2 regions of the Priestia sp. SRI_019 genome follow, and region 1 is predicted to be linked to the other one. Evidence: riboswitches for the same ligand, from Rfam matches in the RefSeq annotation. Region 1 holds a riboswitch; the other holds the start of a gene.
The links. A riboswitch is a leader RNA that binds a small molecule or an ion and turns the genes downstream of it on or off. The one in region 1 is predicted to bind preQ1.

Region 1 (11,429 bases):
TTTTTAACCGAGCTGAAAGTGATGATGTAAATAAAGAAAAATTGAATTTATTATCGCCTTATTCAAATAAAGTAGATGTATATAGCATTACGTATCCTAGTGATAATTTAAAGATAAAAGGGTTTTTAGTACAGCCTAAAGACATTGCAGACAAACATTATCCGCTTTTAGTATATAATCGCGGAGGAAATCGCGAACATGGCATGATTCGCGCAAAAACACTTCAGTATTTGTCATACTGGGCAAGTAAAGGCTACGTCGTTGTTGCGACTCAATACAGGGGAAATGGCGGAAGTGAAGGAACAGAGACGTACGGCGGTAAAGATATTGACGACGTATTAAATCTTATTAAATGGGGAGAACAGCTTCCTTATGTAAATCACCAGCGAAAGGTAGCGCTAGGATATTCACGCGGCGGCATGATGACGTATTTGACGATGAAAAACGGCGTTAAATTTGATGCAGTTGTCGTACAATCAGGTATTACCGATATGTTTCAATTTTATGATCAAAGAGGGACTGAAATGAAACAAGTGCTGCGGACAATTGTAGGAGATCCGGCACAATATCCAGAGAGGTATAAAAGTCGTTCTGTTGTCTATTGGAGCGATAAAGTAAATTCACCTCTTTTAATTTTACAGGGTGATCATGATCGTAAAGTTCACCACACTCAGGCTGAAAAGCTTGTGAAACAACTAGATGAGCAGGGAAAAGAATACAAATATGTACTGTACAAAAACGGAGACCATCCGCTAACTGCATATTATGATCAATATAACGCGGAAATTGATAAATGGTTTAAAATACATTTAGCTAAGCAGTAAAGAAATTGGAAGCAGTTTTGATGAATGGAAAAGAGCAGCTTGTTTTATCCTACTACATGTAAGCATATAAAAAGGGGATGAAGCAAAATGACTCAGTCTAAAAGTCAAAAAGAGCGTCAGTGGAATGTACGAAAACAATCACAAAACCCATCGCATGGAAAAGTAAAATCTTTTGAAGAACTATCAGAAGAAATCACGCCTAAACGTAAATAAGGTAACCATCATATAAAGAAAGACACAAAAAAGGAGAGCTGACGCTCTCCTTTTTCTATGTTTGTTTATGGATTTGTGGACCACATGCCCGCAGATTTGATAAAAATACGCGGATGCAGTTTTAATTGTGCTACCATAATTTCTGCTAGGTCTTCAGGCTGCATCACTTTATCAGGATTGCCATCCGTTAAGTTTTCTTTATATGCTAATTCCGTTGCTACTGTACTTGGTGTTAGCGCTGTTACACGAATATTGTGTTTGCGCACTTCTAACGCTAGAGATTCAGTTAAGCCGAGCACGCCAAATTTTGAAGCGCTGTAAGCACTTGTAACGGGAGCGCCTTTTTGACCAGCAGTGGATGAAATATTGATGATGTCTCCACCGTTTTTTTCGATTAATTGAGGTAGAACGGCGCGCGTTACGTAGTAAACGCCCATTAAATTCACATCAATGATTTGTTTCCACTCAGCTGGGTCTAGCTCTAAAAAGCTTCCGAATTTACCGATTCCCGCGTTGTTGATCAAGATATCCGTTGCCCCTAATTTTGTATGTAGATGCTCAACTGCTGCGTTTACTTCTTCCATAGAAGAAACATCTGCTGTTGCATAAGCAACTTGTACATCAAATGCTTCTAGTTCAGAAGCAACAGCCTTTAAATCTGCCTCTGTACGAGCAATTAAACCGATATTTACGCCTTCTTTTGCTAATTCAATCGCAGTTGAACGACCGATGCCTTTTCCTGCTCCTGTAATAAGAGCTACTTTGCCTTTAAGTGATTGTGCCATGTATAGACTCCTTTCAATGTTCCGCATAAACATTCTTCATAATAACAAAGAATTATCCATTACTATCCTATAGAAATGCACAAATGATGTCAAAAATAAAGATTATTAAAATGGCTTCAAGTATAAATTTCCTTTTCATACAAAAACTATAGAGACTAAAAAGAAGAAATTCCGTTTCTTTTCGTTCAATGTAGTGGAGGATGAACAATGCGTATAAAAAAACTATCTGAGTTAACGAATAAATCCAAACAGCGGAAAGAAAAAGCTGATGAATCGAAGGACTCTAAGGACACTAAGGATACTAGTGCTTCTTCTACACAGGAAGAGCAGAAATTATCGGAGAGGGTGGGAGATAATTTATCCCGCATGAAAAAAGCACTGGGACAGAGCACGGATTTAGTTGTGCGAGAGTTTCGAATTTCGATTGAAGAAAAATTTACTTTAGGTGTTGCTTACATCGACGGATTAGTAAATAAAGACGAAGTTGAACACTATGCGCTGGACTCCATTATGCACTATCACGATGAACATTTAACACATGATGATGGCATCGTTAATATGTACGAATTGATTAAAAGCTATAGTTTGGCAGCGGGTGAAATCATGGAAGCAAAGACACTGGATGATGCTCTTCTTCATGTGTTATCAGGAGACACCGTACTGTTTTTAGAAGGGTATCAAACGTGTATTGTGGCAAGTACAAGAGGGTGGAGAGACAGGGCTGTTTCTGAACCACAGTCTCAAACCGTTGTAAGAGGGCCTCGAGACAGTTTTACAGAAACACTGCGAACGAATACCGCATTGATTCGGCGCCGAATAAAATCTCCAAAACTTTGGATTGAATCACAGCAAATAGGAGAGTTTACAAAAACGGATATTGCGCTCGTTTATATAGACGGCATTGCGGATGAACAGATCATTCAAGAGGTAAAGGAGCGTCTTTCTAAAATTGATATAGACGGTATTTTGGAGAGCGGATATATCGAAGAGTTGATTCAAGATGAAGATTATACACCTTTTCCTACTATGCATAACACGGAGCGTCCAGACTCCGTGGCAGCAGGTCTTTTAGAGGGGCGAATAGCCATTTTAGTAGACGGTACACCTTTTGTATTAATGGTTCCTGCCCTATTTATTCAATTTTTTCAAGCGGCCGAAGATTATTACCAGCGCGCAGATATTAGTACATTGATTCGCTTAATGCGCTACATGGCATTTTTCTTAGCTCTTTTAACACCTTCTGCTTATATTGCTTTAACTACTTTTCATCAAGAGATGCTTCCTTTTGCTTTGTTAATTAGTATTGCAGCTCAAAGGGAAGGTGTTCCTTTTCCAGCTATTATTGAAGCGTTTATTATGGAAATCACGTTTGAAATTTTGCGAGAAGCAGGAGTCCGATTGCCTCGAGCAGTAGGTTCAGCGATTTCGATTGTGGGAGCACTCGTTTTAGGAGAAGCCGCCGTACAAGCGGGATTAGTTTCACCTGCAATGGTTATCGTTGTATCCATCACCGCTATTAGTAACTTTGTGTCACCTGTGTATGATATGGCTATTGCAGTAAGGATGCTGCGCTTTATTTTAATGGTGTTAGCAGCTACTTTTGGCTTGTTCGGTATTATCCTGGGGTTAATTTTAATGATTCTACATTTATGCAGCTTAAGGTCATTTGGAGTCCCTTATATGACACCTATGGCTCCATTTGTGAAGCGTGATCAAAAGGATGTTCTGATTAGACGTTCGATCAAAAAAATGAAAACAAGGCCAAAGCTTATTAACGAGAAGAATATTTCACGTCAAAAGACGCAAAAAAACTAAACTGTGTAAAGGTGGCCGTTTACTATGAAAGCATTTCTAATGTTATGTATCTGTTCAGTGCTATTAAGCGGCTGCTGGAGCAGTCGAGAGTTGAATGAACTAGCCATTACGGTTGCTGTCGGAATTGATAAAGCAGAAGATGGCATCATTGTTACAGTTCAGCTGATTAACCCTGGTGATATTCAGGCCAAAACCCCTACAAACGGGCCTTCTGTTACCACATTTTCTATTAAGGCTTCGTCTGTAATGGAAGGGTTAAGAAAAATAACGACAAAATCTCCGCGGAAAATTTATCTTTCTCATTTACGAATGCTTGTCATTAGCGAAAGCATGGCGGAAGACGGTATCGCTGAAGTGCTTGATTTCTTTGCTCGGGATCATGAAGTGCGTACCGATTATTTTGTTGTTATTGCTAAAAACACGAAAGCAGCGAGCGTGCTGAACGTATTAACAACAATCGAAAAAATACCAGCTAACCACATGTTTGCTTCATTAGACGTATCACAGCGTATTTGGGCACCAACTAGAGGAGTAAAGTTAAATGAACTGATCAGTAATTTAACCAGCGAAGGAAAGCAGGCGGTGTTATCAGGAGTATTGTTAAAAGGCAATGTGAAAAATGCAGGCGATATGTCTAGTATTTCTCGCACCAATCTTTCCACCCTGCTAAATTTCAAAGGGTTAGGTGTCTTTCAAAATGATAAGCTTATCGGCTGGTTCAATGAAGACGAAAGTAAAGGATATAACTATATTACAGGAAATGTAAAAAGTACGTTAATTGTTATTCCATGCGAAAAAAAAGAAAAACAGCATGATATCATTGGAGTAGAAATGCTTCGAACGAATGTCAAGGTGACAGCTACTATGAAAAATCATAAACCTCATATTCACGTTGATTTAAAAGGAGAAGCGAACGTGGCTGATGTAGAGTGTCAAGTGAATTTACAGGACCCAGCTGTAATCAATATGCTCGAACGAAAAACAGCAGCTGACGTAAAAGAAAAAATGAATGATGCAGTAGAAAAAGCTCAAAAAACCTATAAAAGCGATATCTTTGGTTTCGGCGAAGCGTTTTACAGACAAGATGTAAAGAAATGGTACAAAATGAAAAGAGACTGGAACAGAATTTACGCAGAGGATTTAACCGTCGATTTAGATGCAAAAGTTCAAATCCGTCGCTTAGGCACGTTAAATAACTCATATATGAAGCAAATGAAGCATTAAGGAGAAAGAAAATGGAGGGATTTATCGCCTTACTTGTACTGCTTGCTTATTTGACTAAAAAAACAATGATCAACTTCCGAAAGGAAAAGTATTATCGTGAAATAGCCGTCTACCTTTGTCTTATAGGTTTGGGTCTATTCTTTTGGGGATCGATTACACTCCGTAAAGAAGTTCCTACGCCTCTGTACTTTTTAGAGGCAGTAATTAAGCCTCTTACTAGAACCATTCATCATCTGTTATTCACGTGAGCAAGCATGTAGGAGAGAAGGTGTGTATGATGCAAATAAAGGAATTTATTAGTCCAAAACAATTTCTTTTTTTAATTTATGTTTTTTGTATCGGAAGCGCCATCTTGGCAGTTCCGGCTACGTTATTAGAGACGAATAGACAAAATGCGTGGTTTTGCGGTGTGCTTGCTATTGGCTTTGCACTTTTAATCGTTGCGGTGCTTTTATGGCTGATTCAGCGTTACCCTCAGCAAACGTTCATTCAAATAGCTAAACAGGCGCTAGGTCCTTATGCCGGAACGTGTATTTCTCTTATTTACATTTTCTTTATGTTCATTCAATCTACGTTTTCGCTTCGAGACATCAGTACATTTATGACCACTCAAATTGTCCCTGAAACGCTGCCTACGTGGATTCATGCCCTTGTTCTTTTAGCTGTTATATACGGAGGGTATCTAGGTATTGAAGTGGTAGCGAGAACCGCGGAAATCTTTTTGCCGTGGATTGTGGTCCCCTTTTTATTGTTAATTGTTTTAAATGTTCCTCAGATGAAAATTGATCGTCTTTACCCTTTGTTTGAATTCCGCATGGCTGATTTAGTGTTAGGGACCACGTATTTCTTAGGAAATCCGTTTATGGAATTGATTTTTGTGCTAATGATTACGCCTCATATAAAAGATGGCAAAAAGGTAAAAAGAATGTTTGTTATCGGCACTGTCGCATCGGGTTTGACGATTACGATTGCAGTTGCGGCTTGTATATTAGCTCTTGGTGCGAATATTGCGTCGATGCACAGCTACCCAGTTTATTTATTAGGAAAAATGATTTCGTTAGGTGCAACGATTCAGCATGTTGAAGTATTAGTAGCTATTATTTGGATGTTATCTATCTTTTTCAAAGTTGTCATTGTGTTCTATGCTATTCAGTTAAGTATCGTCCAATTGTGTAATTTACGGGTGCGCAATTTTTTAAGCTTTCCTTTAGGTCTAATTATTACAGGCGTGGCGTATTACATTATTCCCAATACAGCGTACTTCAATTATTTTGAAAAATATTACTGGCCGTTTTATTTATTTGTACTAAGCGTTTGTTTTCCGTTGTTATTTATTGCTCTTTCTTATATAAAGAAAAATAAGGCAGCTAAAGGCGATAGAAGCCAACAAACATAGCATTATTTATAAGCATGTGGTATAATACGATGACAATTCAAGAAGAAACGCCGTACACGTTTGTATACGTACGGGAGAGGTTCGAAAACTCCCTCTATAAAAAACTAAGATCATCGTTGATGACAAAAGACACGGTTTTAGCGTGTCTTCTTTCACGTGCTTTTCTATCAACACGTCTTTGTGACGTGTATGCTGGCGAGGACGTGTATCTTAGTTGCTTTTTAGGGAGATTGCTGGAAAAGAGCAGTCTCTTTTTTGTGTTATAAAATTAGTCACAAAGGGAACGAACGGTTCAATAAAGTTTCTTCTTCTTTTGATTTCAATCAAAAAGGAGACGAACAGTAATGATGAAAAATGAAAAAGCGATTGTTGTATTTAGCGGAGGTCAAGATAGCACAACATGTCTATTTTGGGCTTTGAAAAACTTTAAAGAAGTAGAAACGGTTACTTTTCAATACGGTCAGCGTCATAGCCAAGAGATAGAGGTAGCAAAAGCTATCGCAGCTGATTTAGGTGTGAAGCATACCGTACTAGATATGTCACTTTTAAATCAATTAGCACCAAATGCCTTAACGCGAGATGATATTGAGATCGAGCAAAAAGAAGGAGAGTTGCCTACAACGTTTGTGGACGGCCGCAATCTGTTATTTTTATCATTTGCATCCGTGCTGGCTAAAAACAGCGGAGGCCGTCATATCGTAACAGGCGTTTGTGAAACTGATTTTTCGGGATATCCAGACTGTCGAGACGTATTTGTGAAATCGTTAAACGTCACGCTTAATTTATCAATGGACTTTGAGTTTGTGATTCACACGCCGCTTATGTGGATTGATAAAGCAGAAACGTGGGCGTTAGCGGATGAGCTAGGAGCGCTTGAATATGTGCGTGAAAAAACATTAACGTGCTACAACGGTATTGTTGCTGACGGATGCGGCGAATGTCCTGCATGTCAATTGCGAAAACGCGGGTTAGATCAATACCTGCAAACAAAAGAAGGAGGAGAGAAATAATGTTGCAACAAATGTATCCTCAAGTATTTCATAACTATGAATATGAACTGAACAAAGATATGCAGTTTGCTGCGGCACATTTTGTTCCTCACACAGAAGCAGGTAAATGCCGTCAAGTCCATGGACATACGTATTTTGTAAATCTAACTGTTGCCGGAGATACATTAGACGAAGCGGGCTTTTTAGTAAACTTTGCGCTATTGAAAAAAATTGTTTCTGGTCAATTTGATCATACATTATTGAACGATCATTCTATCTTTAACGAAGAAAATCCAAATGATTTTCCTACAACTGAAGTTGTTGCTCGTAAAATTTATGAGTTGGTTCAAGAATATCTAGACACACTACCAAATAAGCCTTCTTGCGTACAAGTATTCGTGCGGGAAACGCCGACAAGTTACGTAGTTTACCGCCCAAAGAAGGTGAAAAAACGTGGCTAATACAATTCCAGTACTTGAAATATTCGGACCAACGATTCAAGGGGAAGGAATGGTTGTAGGACGTAAGACGATGTTTGTTCGTACCGCAGGCTGTGATTATTCCTGCAGCTGGTGTGATTCAGCTTTTACGTGGGATGGATCAGCTAAAAACGATATTCGTCAGCTAACAGCAGAACAAATTTGGACGGAGCTAAAAGAAATTGGAGGCGAGTGCTTTGATCACGTCACCATTTCTGGAGGGAACCCTGCGCTTATCAAGGCGATTGGTTCACTTGTAGAGCTTTTGCACAGTCAAGGGGTAAAAGCAGCTCTTGAAACACAGGGAAGCCGTTATCAGGATTGGTTCCTAAAGATCGATGATTTAACGATTTCCCCTAAGCCTCCAAGTTCATTAATGAAAACAAATTTCCCCGTATTGGACGATATTATAGAGACATTAATAAAGGAAAAACGCATGGCACATATAAGCATAAAAGTCGTTGTATTTAATGATGAGGACTTTGAGTATGCAGCGTCTGTTCATGAACGTTATCCTGAGGTTCCATTTTTTGTTCAGGTAGGCAACGAGGACTTAACGACAATCGATAATGCGTCGTTAACACAAGAATTGCTTAAAAAGTATGAGTGGTTAATCGATAAGGCAGTGGCAGCTAAAAACATGAACGATGTAAGAGTTCTGCCGCAGGTTCACGCCCTTGTTTGGGGAAATAAACGAGGCGTGTAAGCGCATAGCAAAAAATTTACAAAGAAAAATAAAAACAGATATATACAAAATAAAAAAACGCTGTTAGAATGACAATCGTAGAAAGAGAGGAAATGCAAATGAGCGGTCGAAAAGATGAAGAATTAGAAGGTGTATCACTCCTTGGAAATCAAGGAACAAATTATTTGTTTGAATATTCACCAGAGATTCTAGAAGCATTTGATAACAAACATCCAAATCGTGATTATTTTGTGAAATTCAACTGTCCGGAATTTACGAGCTTATGTCCAAAAACAGGTCAGCCGGATTTCGCAACCATTTATATTAGCTACATTCCAGATGAAAAAATGGTAGAAAGCAAGTCGTTAAAGCTTTATTTGTTCAGCTTCCGTAACCATGGAGATTTCCATGAAGACTGTATGAATATTATTATGAATGACTTAATTAAACTGATGAATCCAAGATATATTGAAGTATGGGGAAAATTCACACCACGCGGCGGGATTTCAATTGATCCATATACAAACTATGGCCGTCCCGGTACGAAGTATGAAGAAATGGCTAATTATCGCCTGATGAATCATGATTTATACCCAGAAACAATTGATAATCGTTAATTCGAACAAACAGGTTGTGTATGCAACCTGTTTTCCATTGCAAAAACAACAGGTGAGAAGGTGAAAGAATGTCACAGAGATCAGCATTAGTATTAGGTGCAAGCGGACTTGTTGGTCAAGAACTTTTAAAAATGTTATTAAGCAACAGCTTATATAACCATGTGACAGTGTTTGTTCGAAAAAAGCTACCAATCGAACACACAAAGCTACGTCAGCTTGAAATTGATTTTTCAGAGCTTGATAAGCACGAAGAATGCTTTGCAGTTGATGATGTATATTGCTGTTTAGGCACGACAATGAAAAAAGCAAAAACAAAAGCGAAATTCATTAAAGTGGACTACGAATTTCCTTTAAAAGCGGCTAAATGTGCAGAAAAATATCGCTGCAAAAACTTTTTAACGATTACAGCAATTGGTGCTGATCTTCGTTCGCCATTCTTTTACAGTAAAGTAAAGGGGCAAGTAGAAGAAGATATCGCAAGCTTATATATCCGTTCTACTCACTTTTTCCGCCCATCGTTATTATTAGGCAAGCGCCAAGAGTTTCGCCTATTTGAAAAAATTGGGGGATACACGTTAAAGTCGTGTTCATTTTGCCTTGTAGGAAAGTGGAGAAAGTATCGTCCAATTAAAGCGTATAACGTAGCCAAATCGATGATGAAAGCTGCTCTTGAAGATAAATGTGGCGTTCATGTACATGAAAGTCAAGACATTTATACAGGTGAATGCTATTATTCGTTTACCAACGGCAAGCGAGTATTATCAAAATAAAGAAAAGCCTCTTCATAAGAAGGGGCTTTTTTTCTATCTTCCGTCACCATCCGCATCTCCACCGCTATCTCCATCGCCATCATGATCGTGGTTAGAAGCAGATTCACTCCAGCTTGTGTAGGAGTTAGAATCTTCCTCGGCATAATTCATGGGTTCAACGGATGTTTTTTTATTTGAAGTTTGTTTGCGTTTAAAAACGAACTGCACGATGAAAAAAAGAATGACAATAAGAGCAACGATAAACAATACAGTATCAAACATGCTAGTAATTCCTTTCGGTAAGAAGATAGTAGTAGCTTGTTCTTATTGTCACACGAAAATAAGCCCCTTTCAAGAAAAAATGGGGCCTGTTTTTGTTTCTTTAAGGAAACTTTTTTTATCTCAGCCATATATTATTGTATAAAGAAACATTTTAGAAAAGAGGGAGTACAGTGAAAAAAAGTTCGAAGGATGTTAAGGTGCAACAGTATATTTACCTCATGTATAAGCTGGGGATTATTACAGAAGAACAAAAGAATCAATTCTTTCAAAACCAATAAAAAAGCAACCGCTTTTGCTTTCCGGCTGCTTTTTTCCTTTACATAGCTGGATTAATGATGGTGTAGTTTTTGTGGTTGACAACAGTTCGCTGTTCTAAGTCTAAATCACGGTAGTTTGTCATGTAAGTCAAATCTACAATCACGGAGTTTTCATTTACTTTTTCGACAATGCCCTGTAAGCCATTTTTAAATTCTATCAAGTTTCCTACCTCTGCTATTTTCATGATTTATCGCTCCTTTGTTTTAAATTAGTTCATTATAATTTTTTGAATAATTTTAATTTTAAAAATAGTAAAACTAGTTAGCGTTTTCTTTTTTACAATTTTGCCTTAAAACTGGGAATTAGTAAAGAGTTTTTTGAAAAAATATAAAATAAAATTGAAAAAATAAGTAAAATGTGCTGAGAAATAAAAGGAATTGGTAGCTTTGAAGTGGTAGCTTTAATGAAAGAGAGAAGCAGGACAGTTCCATCTTTGTGTATCTTTCGTTATAATAAACGAGGTATAATCTTGTCATAAATTATAAGAATTAGAAGGTGTAGAAATTGAAAGATACTGGACTCGTGCTCGAAGGAGGCGGTATGAGAGGCCTTTATACAACTGGAGTTTTAGATTACTTTATGGAAAGAAATCTGTACCTTCCGTATGTAATTGGCGTTTCAGCCGGCGCTTGTCATGCCACTTCTTATTTATCTAGACAAATAGGAAGAAGTCGCAAAGCTAATTTAGATTTTTTAGAAGATCCTCGCTACTTGTCGTGGAAAAATTATTTTAAAACAAAAGAGATATTTGGAATGGATTTCGTTTTTGATGAAATTCCTAATCAGCTTCTTCCATTTGACTTTGAGGCATTTGCTGAGCGTACAGAGAAGCTTGTAGTAGGAGCAACGGATTGTGTGACTGGAGAACCCGTTTATTTTGATGAGTATGACCGGGACATTCTGACAGCGGTTCGCGCTTCTAGTTCCCTTCCATTTTTAGCACCTGTCGTTACATATAAAGGAAAAGAGCTGTTAGACGGAGGAATCAGTGATCCGATTCCAATCAAAAAAGCAGTGCAGGATGGATATAGAAAAAATATTGTTGTGCTAACG
Region 2 (11,429 bases), on a different contig from region 1:
TATTCACGGCCAAATATATTTAAATTCGTTGCTTTTCTCTTCTTTTCTCGCTATTGTTTGAGAAGAAGGATAATTAGATACGATAAAGGATGATACAATATTGAATAACCATACGCAGCTGCCTCAGTATATCTACACATACGCATGCAGCGAAGAGGAACTCTCACTATGTCAATTAGAGAGACGCTCTCTTTTTGACATTGAAACTGAGAAACCTATCATAAAAAGTGCCGTTAAACTTGATCCAAGCAGAAGCCCTTTTATCAAAGAGCGATTAGATATTATGTATGAATCAGATGACCTTGCTGATATTTGTAAGCAAGTAGAAGATATTGACCTTGGAGACAAAACATTTAAACTCATTTTCATGAAAATTAATGACTTGGAAAAAGATCAAAAAATAAGTTATAAAGGTCAGCGTGCTATTGAACGTGATGTGGGTTGGCATTTTGTAGCAGAAGCAGACTTGCATAACCCTGACCATTTGTTTGGCATTGTTCCATTTGAAGGACGCTGGTATTTTGGGAAATATCAAAAAAGCGAAGCGGTATGGCTGCATCATTTGAAGAAACCGCGTGAATACTCTACAGCACTCAGTACCCGCCTTGCAAGAGCTGTAGCTAACATTGCCGTTCCAAACCCTGAAGGAATCAAAGCGATTGATCCATGCTGCGGTATCGGTACAGTCCTTGTAGAAGCCCTTTCAATGGGCATTGATATTGTAGGACGCGATATCAATCCACTTGTGACCGACGGATCTCGTGAAAATATTGCGCATTTCGGTTTAAGCGGTGATGTCAAAACTGGACCGATTTCAGATGTTACAACTCACTATGATGTAGCTATCATCGACATGCCTTACAATCTCTACACCTATGCGACGCCTGAAGATCAGCTTTCTATTTTAAAACACGCTCGCCGCTTTGCGGATAAAGTGGTCGTGATTACAGTAGATACGATTGACCATATGATTCATGAAGCTGGCTTTTCTATTTCAGATCGCTGCATAGCGCGCAAAAGCGTATTTTCTAGACAAGTAGTTGTATGCGAATAAAAAAGACACCAGTCTAACAGGCTGGTGTCTTTTGATTTACCACTCTTTAGGTTCATAGTCTAATTCTTTGAATAGCTGCGTACGCTCTTTTTTCGTTAAATCTCTCCATTGCCCAACAGGTAAGTTGTTTAAATGGATATTCATAATACGCGTGCGCTGAAGGCGGTATACTTCATATCCAAGCACTTCACACATACGGCGAATTTGACGATTTAAACCCTGTGTTAAAATAATTTGAAACTCATACTTAGACAGCTGTGTCACTTCACAAGGAAGCGTTTTTGTGCCTAAAATTTTTACTCCCTCAGACATGTTTTTGATAAACTCCGGTGTAATTGGCTTATCTACTGCAACAATATATTCTTTTTCATGCTTGTTTTCTGCACGTAAAATTTCATTAATAATATCGCCGTCATTTGTAAGTAAAATTAAGCCGTCTGAATCCTTATCAAGTCGTCCAACGTGGTGAATACGCAAAGGGTGATTGACTAAATCAATGATGTTTCCCTTTACTTTTTTTTCACTCGTACTTGTAATGCCGACTGGTTTATTAAGCGCAATATATACATTATTTCGAGCAATCCGAAGCTGTTGGCCGCTTACTCGAATATCATCGCCAGGCTTAACTTGATCTCCGACTTTTGCAACCTTTCCATTAACGGTTACTCTTCCTTCACTAATTAACTTATCTGCCCCGCGTCTTGACGCCTTTCCAGATTCGCTAATAAATTTATTCAGTCTCAGGTGAATCACAACCTTACATTTAAAAATTTTAAAATTTATCTCTTCTATTAGAAACAGACATATGCCAATTTCTATACCGTCCCTATCGTAACATGCTATACGCTTCTCGTCTGCTTTTAATTTCATTACTTAATCATATTTTTTTAACAGTAATAGAAGTATAGCTCCAAAATACTTTGTAACCTTATTCTTAACATTTCAATCAATGCTTACACCTGTGAAGCTTGCATCAATCTTTACTTATATACAAGACCTAAACGTCTGGATTGACTGATCAGTATAGAGTTGCTACCATTATACTGACCGATCAACTAGTAATTATATCAGGGAGCTGTTTTCATGGAACCAACCAATTCAAAAGAAAAAATTTTAAGCGCAGCTGCTAAACTTTTTCGCAAAAAAGGCTATCACGCCACCAGTCTAAGTCAAATTACAAAAGAAAGCAGCGCTCCGAGAGGATCTATTTATTATTATTTTCCGGATGGAAAACAACAGTTAGCAAAAGAAGCTATTCAAAAAACGGGAGAAAGAGTCAAAGCTTATATCGAAAAATCCCTCGCTTCTCATGAAGATGCCGCGTCAGCTATTCAATATCATATAAAACTGATGGCTGATCGAATGTTTGAACAAGTGGAAAATGAAGCGGATATCTCTCTCGCTGCTATGTCGAGTGAAGTATGGTCATCAAACGCAACGCTTCGCATGGCCTGTGAAGCCGTGTATAACGAGTGGGAGCAAGTTTATGCAGATAAGTTAGTTTGTTCAGGTTATGAACAAGAGGAAGCAAGACAGCTAGGTTCAGCTATACAGTCTTGGATTGAAGGGGCTTATACTCTTTCATTAACTAAAAATAGTACAGTCCCTATGCAAATTGCAGCTGACCAAATTGGTAAGCTGTTCGCAAACAAAAATTAATTTAGTAAAAGGAGGTCACTTATGACACAAACAGAAGAAAAAATGAGTACACAAAGTAAGCTTATCCTTTTCATTTTGATTCTAGGAAATTTTTTATGCTTAATTAGTGAAACGGTAATGAACGTGGCCTTGCCAAGTATCATTTCAGATTTTCACATTAGAACGAGCTCAGCTCAGTGGTTAACTACCGGATATATGCTTGTAATTGGCATCTCTGTTCCGGTGTCTGCTTTTTTAATTCAACGATTCACATTAAGACAGCTGTTTGTGACGGCTATGAGTTTTTACTTAATTGGGTCCTTCATTGGATTTATTACTCCATGGTTTTCTCTGCTTTTTGTGGGCCGTATGATTCAAGCATTAGGGACAGGCATTATTTTACCTCTTGTGATGAGCACAATGTTAACACTCGTGCCTATTAGCAAACGCGGCACCGTAATGGGGATTTTTAGCGTAGCTATTTTATTTGCACCGGCAATAGGACCGGTTCTTTCAGGATTAATTATTCAATACTATTCGTGGCAAATTATATTTCTAGGTCTTTTAATTGCAGCGGCGCTTATTTTCCTATTTGCTCTTTTCAAGCTCAGTAACGTTTCTGAAACATCTAGACCAACAATTCATATCCCATCTGTGATTCTTTCTACGATTGGGTTTGGAGGAGTTGTTTATGGATTTAGCGCAGCTGGTGAAGAGACGGGATGGAGTAATCCTATCGTATGGCTTACGCTCATAATTGGCGTCATAGCTCTTGCTTTATTTGTCAGACAGCAAACAAAGCTGAATTCTCCTATGATTAATATGAAGCCTTTTAGATCGTCTGTGTTTTCAAGATCGATTTTCTTAATGTTTCTTATTATGATGATTCAGTTTTCAATGATGTTAATTTTGCCGCTATACTTCCAAACGGCTGCGGGACTGTCTCCTTTGCAAACAGGGTTTCTTATGCTTCCAGGCGGTGTAACGCTGGCTCTAACAGCTATGGTGGGAGGACGTTTGTTTGACAAAATCGGATTTAAACCGCTGCTTTTAACGGGCTTAGTCCTTTTAACATTTATTTTAAGTTTGTTCACTACTATTTCAAGCGGAACAAGCACGACGACTGCAGCCATCTTATACGCAGCCTTTACAATTGGCGTAGGTTTAAGCATCGGTCCCGTGATGACGCTTGCTTTAAATCAAGTGCCAAAACCGCTTCATGCCCACGGTTCAGCTATTTCAAATACGATTAACCAAGTTTCAGGCGCGATTGGACCCGCTTTGTATACAAGTATTATGACCATGGCTTCTCAGCACTTTATTCAACAATCAAACGAAACGAATAAAACGCTGCTACAAATAAAAAGTATGACAAGCGGGGTTCATACCGTCTATTATGTAGCCATCGCTTTCGCCGTCGTTTCGTTCTTGCTCGCTCTTACGTTAAAGAAAAGAGATCAGCATCTTGAAACACAATAAATAAGAAACTGATAAGAGCTGCTCACGGGTTGAGCAGCTCTTGTTACATGCAGAATTTATATTACAAATGTAAAAGCAATCATAGATACTATTAAAACAAGGATAACAATACTTTTCTTTTTTTCTGTCTTCCATGCTTCAACAGCGCCCACGATACCACCAATAGCTAAAATAAAAGTACCTATAACGTGGAGAGGCAGCAGAGATAACAACCTGCCTAAACTCGCCATCACTCCTCCGGTCAATATAAATCCTGTTGTTACAATAGATTTTAAAGATATTAAGTCTCGTATCGCTTCTTTTTTTTCAGTTTTACTCAGTTTAAAGTACTCTACTATACTAAAAACAGCGGGTGTTCCCCATAAAATAAAAAAGCTAATCAATCTATCCGTGTCTACACTCACTGTTCATTCACCGCCTTTATCAATCCTTACGCTCAGTTCCACCATTTAACAAATAGTTATATATTATTCTTGCTTCAAGGATCCTCCAAAAGAAAATTGATGGTAATCATCAAGCTTATTCCAATACCCTATGCACTTTACGTCGGGCTCATCAATAGCTAACGCTAATAAAACAAGAATTGCTAACTTCCTATTCAAAAAACAATCCCTTCTCTAGTAACAAAGGTTATTTTACAATTATAACTCAAAAAAGTTATTTAATGGTAAAAAATACAATTAAAAAAGCAAACCGTTATCGGTCTGCTTTTTTAATTGCTACGCATAGGTAATGTGTTGTTGTGCGAAAAACTTTTCGATAAGGAGTTTGCCAACTATATGTATATCGTAACAAAAGAAAAAAGAATGTGCTGTGAGATTTGTCACTCCTTCTTTCAAAATAATCTAACCGAATACTTCCTATTGCCTTACGCAAAAAGAGCAGATCGCAAACGCGACCTGCTCTTTTCACATGCTAGATATGGGTAATTTGTCCATGCGTGAAAAGCTCTTCAATAATAAGGGGTTTATCACTACACTTATAGAATAACAAAGAAAAAAAGATGTGGCTGTGAGATTTATCACAGCCACATCTTTTTTATCCAACTAGCTTATTAAATTGTACACGTTTATTAATTGCTGCCATAATTGGTGCTCCAACAAGCATAACAACAAACTCACCAACGGCTGTTGTTAGCCACGTAAAGAAAAATGGCAAGTCAAATGCTAGGTGCAGCTCAAAAGCAATAATAAACATCGTGAACGTAAATACAAGTGTATTAACAAGCATACGAGCCCACATATTTTTAATGTAGCGCATAGAAAAAATGGTAATGAGTAATGATAGCACGGATTGTCCTACCCCAAACACCAGATCATAAGCGACCATTGGTGAAAAAAACAAATTCGTCAGAAATACTCCTAGCACAATGCCGTACACGTACTTTTTATTAAACACAATTAAGTGATTGAACATTTCCGATATACGAAATTGGATATTGGTGAAGCCAAACGGCTGGATTAGCATGCTGACAGCAATATACATAGCAGCTAAAAGACCGTTGACGCAAAGTGTTCTTATATTCATCTTACTATTCTCTCCTTAGTTTTTTAACGTGGGATGGTTACGAACCACGTAAACACTCAAAGAATCATACAGCATGCTTAAGCTTTCGTCAATCTAGCTGTTTACAAACTACTGCCGGTTTCTATACCTTGCATATTGACTGCTCTTTTTTCTTACTTTTCTTTAGTATAAAATAGAAGACGTATCAGTATACATAGGTGACATCAAGTAGTTAACCCTTTTGATTTGAAATACGAAAGGATTTGTAGCTATGTTAGATAATACAGATAAGCGCATACTAGAAGAGCTATCAAAAAATGGACGTATAAAGATGAAAGAATTAGGAGAAAAAGTGCATTTAACCGGACAAGCCGCTTCTGCTAGAGTATTAAAGTTAGAAGATGAAGGGATTATCAAAGGCTATACAATTAACATTGATGAACGAAAACTCGGCTACACCATCCATGCATTTTTAAATATCTATACGCAGAGCATTCATCACCACCCCTACCTTACATTTTTAGAAAGTCAGCAGGAGTACGTTATCAACAACTTTAAAATCAGCGGCGATGGCTGCTATTTACTAGAATGCAAATTTCATTCAAATGAAGAACTAAATGATTTTTTGACAGAGCTAAATCAGCATGTGAATTACAAACTTTCAATCGTCATTAACAAATAAATCTTTTAAAAAAATAAAGGTATATTAATTTATGAAAATGGTAATCCTAATAACGTATTCCCCCTATTCCAATAAATTTGAAAATCCTTTGCGTCATCGCAAAGGATTCTTTTTTTATGTAGGAAACCGCCTTCTATTTTTTGAAAAGTTGAACATCTCTCACAGCGTTGACATAGCGGTCAGAGGTTTATATAATCGGTGACATCGAAGCATAGAAAAGTCGGATTAAGACCTATACACGTATCGTAATTCTTCGTCTTAGAAGTTGATCAGTTTTATAACTAGACAATTTCTAAGACGTTTTTTATTTTATCATTTGTGAAACACTAGTAAAAACAAGATTAAACATGAAAATATCCTAATAATCAAGGAGGTTTGCATATTGAAAACAATCTATAAAGACATCATCTTAATTATCGTCGGCGCACTTTTAGTTGCTGCATCCATTGATTTTTTCGTCATTCCAAATAAATTAGGTGACGGAAGTACGGTTGGTATTGCTCTTGTTTTATATTATTTATTTCATATCCCTACAAGTATCAGCACATTTCTTGTAAACCTTATATTTATTGCCTTAGCCTATAAATTTCTAACAAAAAAAACGATTCTTTATACGATTCTAGGAGCCGTCATGACGTCCGTTTTCCTCGGTCTAGTCAGCTATATTCCTTTTCACGTTCACGACATGATTTTAGGAATTGTATTCGGGGCTTTACTAATGGGAACAGGACTTGCTCTCATTTTTATCGCAGATGGATCGACTGGTGGAACAACGCTTTTAGCTTATTTATTAAACTATACAAAAGGCTATAATATCTCTAAAAGCATGTTCTACATGGACAGTGTCATTATTTTAGCATCGGTTTTCGCTATTGGCGTCAATAACATGCTCTATACTTTTATATTCGTCTATCTTTGTGCCAAAATCGTAGATGTCGTTATCGAAGGTTTCCACAACAAAAAAGCAATGACGATTATGTCCGATCAATATAAAGACATAGCGCAAGTCATCACCAGTGAATTTGGAAATGCAGCCACCATCTTTTACGGATACGGCTACTACGCCAACAAAGATAAACGTATTATTTACGTTGTTATTAAAAAGAACGAGTTATTAAAAATTAAAAAGAAAATCCAGCAAATTGACCCGAATTCTTTTATTGTCATCCACGAAGTAAAAGAAGTTGTCGGCGGAAAATTTGGATTTATCGGCAATTCGCCTCATGAAACAAAAGCCGCTGCTAAATAAAAAATCCACCTCTTGGTGGATTTTTTTATGAAAAAACCGTTAAGAAAAACGAAAAGATACCTGCTAAAAAGTAAACTGACCCTAACGCAATTGCTCCTGTAACGACCGTAAATACACTTAATCCGATAGCCACCTTCATTTTCATCCACATCCCTTTTTAGATTAGTAGTATAAGTATGTCCAAGAATAGAAGATTTATAACTATGCCACCCTATTTATCTCATATATCGATGCAACAATTGTCTATTCAATGTGTTCTAAAACCACCTCTGGCGACATAGTGTATAGGAAGGATTTCATATACACATCTTTGTATCACACATATCATATGAAATTAGGTGAGATAAAATGGTGGCTGTTCACTTTTTTGAAAACAGAAAGCTTCTATTAAGCCAGCTGAGGGAAAACATTCCTTCTACGGGTGATGATTTAAAGATTAAAGGACGAAAAGGAACCGTCGTGCTTGTGAATGACATCGATGAAAAAAATGTTCACGTGGAAGTTGCTTTAGAAAAAGTAGTGAAAAAGAACTTAGCATTAGATAACGCTAAAAAGAAAAGGAGATAAGCGGCTTACGCTTATCTCCTTTTCTTTTTAATTTATATATGAATCGTCTTTATCTGTTGCTTCAGTTTCCAAAAAAAAAGAGACTCCTAAAAAGGAATCTGCAGCAAAGAGCGATATCATCGCCTGAATATTAATACAAGCTATATTTTAACATATAAAAACATATTTTACAAAAATAAACTATTATTTTACGCATAATTATTTTTCAGTCGAGGTTTTTCAACATTTGAGACCCATTTCGTATAAAGATCTTTATTTATTTTTCAGGCCAAATTTTTGCATCCGGCTCTAATAACCACTTATGCTCTTCTTCCATAATACGGTCTGTCCACGGATTATTGTCGAGATGGCGAATCATCCAGCAGAAGTACATTGCATACCCAGGAGCCGTTGCTTGAGGATGATCCAATTCACCAGGAATTGTAATAAAACTATTATCAACTACACGGTACGCATCTTCTCCAACCATTGCGCAGCCAAATCCTTGCGGCTTGTCAAAACGATAGTAATACACTTCGGGCTGGTCATGATGATGAGGCGGATAACTCGACCATCTTCCTGGATAAGAAATAACTTCTCCAATAACAAGGTTAGAGTAAGGAGCGTTATTGTAGTCAAAAATTGTTCGGATTACACGCTGAGCAGTACCTTCCCATACTCCTTCACCAGCCACTGTGTTTTGACAATCTTCGGGCGTATATAATTTTGATGAAAACTCTTTTTCATTATCCGTTTTTTGAACTAGTACTTCACTATCGGCAAGCCCAGTAATTTTGACCTCCACATTTTTTGAAACGTGCAAACACCAAGGCTCTTCTTCAAATAGGGACTGGCGCTGAATTTCTTTCGAATGGCCTTCCCACTCTAGCTTTACCTTTCCTTCTAGTAAAAGAATAGCCGTTTCACTGCTGCTGTCTAGTAAAGTTTCCTCTTTTCCTTGGGACATTTTATAAATCCCAATATCCATCAGCATATCTTTGTGCTGACCGGTCATTTCTGTAAGTACGTTGTATCCTTTATTTAATTCACCTAATTTACCTAACATCCTTGAATTCCTCCTTTATGTAGTAGCGCGATAAGAATTTACTAATTACTCATTTTTCTTCATAGACTCTCTAAATTCTTTTAAATATGTGACTATGAGGATTTTTTATTAACGGCAATATTCTTGATTGTGTTCAATTATTTATAGATGCTGTGGCTTCCCTTCGTAATGGAGCCGTTGATTTCCGAACAATCAATTTTGGCTCAAGAAGCAAATGTTCCTTATGCATCGCTGGATATTTCATTTCTCTAACCAGCAAATCCACTACGTTTACAGCCATTTCTTTTGTCGGTTGTGCTACTGTCGTCAACATGGGCGTAATGGTAGTAGAAAGAACCGTATTATCAAAGCCAATCACTGATAAGCCTTGCGGTACATCAATTTTGAATTCTTTTGCAGCTTGGATAACTCCGATAGCCAGTAAATCGTTACAAGCAAAAATAGCCGTCACTTTCTCCTTCATTGAAAAAATTTGCTTAGCACTTTCATATCCTTTTTGAATACTTGCTTCGGTCGTAATAACGTGCTGAGGCGGCACGATGATTCCATTTTCTTGCATAGCGTCTCGGAAAGCATCTAAACGGGCGTGATTGCTTTTTGCATTTTCTGTAATAATCGCAATTTTTTTATGATGCAAAGACAGCAAATAATCAGTCGCTAAATAGCTCCCTTTGTAGTCATCCACTGTCACTGTATTAACGGATATGTGAGGAATTTCTGAAGCAATAACACTAATCGGTATATCTTGCTTAAGCATATTTTTTAAAAGATTAGCATTGCGAAAAGCAGAAGCTACAATTAAACCGTCGATTCTCTGACGTATTAACAGCGATAGATACTTTTTCTCTTTTTCCGCATCGTTATCGGTATTGCACATTACAACATGGAAACCTCGCTCATGACTTCGGTCTTCTATGCTTCTTGCCAAATCGGCAAAAAAAGGGTTGGAGATGTCAGGTACGAGAAGCCCAATCGTTTTAGTAGGTTTTCCTGTTAAAGCAGATGCTACGACGCTTGGATGGTAATTCAACTGCGCCATAACCTCAATTACTCTTTGTCTTGTTCTTTCACTAATATGACCGGTTTGATTGATGACTTTTGATACCGTAGAAATTGATACACCTGCTTCTTCAGCCACACTATAAATGGTTGGCTTCATTTCCTCTCCTCCTTTCCTTTCATAAACGCATAAAAGGCGTAAAATCTTTTACAATGGAAATTAAAGACCACTTTTTTCTTTAATAAAGTTTCTTGCTTTTAACGCATATTCAAAAGGATTAGCAAGGGCTGGATCCTGTTCTGCTTCTACGACAAACCATCCGTTATAATCCGAAGTGGCAAGCGTAGTAAATACTTCATCAAATTCAATAGCTCCGTCACCTGGAACAGTAAAGGCTCCTTCTTTTACCGCTTGCAAGAAGCTTAGGTCTTGTTCTTTGACTCGATCAACTACTTCTTGACGAATATCCTTTAAATGAACATGCTTAATACGGTGCAGATATTTTTTTAAGATATAAAGAGGTTCTTCTCCTGAAAAGACAAGATGACCGGTATCAAATAGCAGCGAAACAAGCTCCGGATTGGTAAGCTCCATTAGCTGCTCAATTTCTTCTGTTGTTTGTACACCCGTTCCCATATGGTGATGATAGACAATATGCATATCTTTTTCTTGTGCCAGTTTCCCAAGATGGTGCAGGCCTTCTGCAAGTCTGCTCCACTCTGTTGGCGTGAACACAGGCTTTTCTTTAAATAAAGGAACATCCATCAGCCCCTGAATGCTGTGCCCTTGTTCAGAAACAACAATTACTTTTGCTCCCATTTCGTATAAAAAATCGCGATGTTCAATAAATGGCGTTACCGTTTCTTCCAGCGGCTTTGTTGTTAAAAATGTACTGAACCACGCACTTGCAATTTCCAAATTCCGAAGCGATAATGCCTTTTTTAAGATTGAAACATTTCGCGGATATTTGTTTCCGACCTCACTTCCTCTAAAACCGGTTAAAGCCATCTCACTGATACACTGTTCGAATGTATTTTCAGCCCCCAGTTCAGGCATATCATCGTTTGTCCAAGCAATTGGAGCAATCCCCAGTTTGACCGTATTCTCCTTGAACATCTCTTCCTCTCCCTTATATGAAATTAAAACCTCTTTTATATTTATCGAATGTTTCTCTTCAACAACCTCATTTTCTCCTGCTCCTTAATAAAC

Region 2: linked by a shared signal. The riboswitch ahead of AC2YJL_RS23680 (QueT transporter family protein) and the one ahead of queC (7-cyano-7-deazaguanine synthase QueC) in region 1 are both predicted to bind preQ1.

Annotation. Positions count from the first base shown of each region.
Region 1 is NZ_JBYCZN010000002.1:1,423,249-1,434,677, reverse strand. Features, by position in the region: gene AC2YJL_RS17555 (alpha/beta hydrolase family protein) at 1-824, shown strand, start outside; gene AC2YJL_RS17550 (DUF6254 family protein) at 912-1,037, shown strand; gene AC2YJL_RS17545 (3-ketoacyl-ACP reductase) at 1,103-1,822, opposite strand; gene AC2YJL_RS17540 (spore germination protein) at 2,030-3,637, shown strand; gene AC2YJL_RS17535 (Ger(x)C family spore germination protein) at 3,662-4,861, shown strand; gene AC2YJL_RS17530 (hypothetical protein) at 4,873-5,109, shown strand; gene AC2YJL_RS17525 (GerAB/ArcD/ProY family transporter) at 5,136-6,257, shown strand; PreQ1 riboswitch class I at 6,328-6,371, shown strand; gene queC (7-cyano-7-deazaguanine synthase QueC) at 6,602-7,267, shown strand; gene queD (6-carboxytetrahydropterin synthase QueD) at 7,267-7,707, shown strand; gene queE (7-carboxy-7-deazaguanine synthase QueE) at 7,700-8,431, shown strand; gene queF (preQ(1) synthase) at 8,530-9,027, shown strand; gene AC2YJL_RS17500 (NAD(P)H-binding protein) at 9,096-9,797, shown strand; gene AC2YJL_RS17495 (hypothetical protein) at 9,831-10,058, opposite strand; gene AC2YJL_RS17490 (YkvS family protein) at 10,375-10,560, opposite strand; gene AC2YJL_RS17485 (patatin-like phospholipase family protein) at 10,881-11,429, shown strand, end outside.
Region 2 is NZ_JBYCZN010000006.1:17,147-28,575, reverse strand. Features, by position in the region: gene AC2YJL_RS23710 (TRM11 family SAM-dependent methyltransferase) at 101-1,054, shown strand; gene rluF (23S rRNA pseudouridine(2604) synthase RluF) at 1,091-1,798, opposite strand; gene AC2YJL_RS23700 (TetR/AcrR family transcriptional regulator) at 2,138-2,713, shown strand; gene AC2YJL_RS23695 (DHA2 family efflux MFS transporter permease subunit) at 2,735-4,171, shown strand; gene AC2YJL_RS23690 (hypothetical protein) at 4,228-4,575, opposite strand; gene AC2YJL_RS23685 (hypothetical protein) at 4,639-4,773, opposite strand; gene AC2YJL_RS23680 (QueT transporter family protein) at 5,210-5,698, opposite strand; PreQ1 riboswitch class I at 5,708-5,752, opposite strand; gene AC2YJL_RS23675 (Lrp/AsnC family transcriptional regulator) at 5,949-6,359, shown strand; gene AC2YJL_RS23670 (YitT family protein) at 6,742-7,608, shown strand; gene AC2YJL_RS23665 (hypothetical protein) at 7,957-8,175, shown strand; gene AC2YJL_RS23660 (5-deoxy-glucuronate isomerase) at 8,432-9,220, opposite strand; gene AC2YJL_RS23655 (LacI family DNA-binding transcriptional regulator) at 9,354-10,379, opposite strand; gene iolE (myo-inosose-2 dehydratase) at 10,440-11,336, opposite strand; gene iolD (3D-(3,5/4)-trihydroxycyclohexane-1,2-dione acylhydrolase (decyclizing)) at 11,421-11,429, opposite strand, start outside.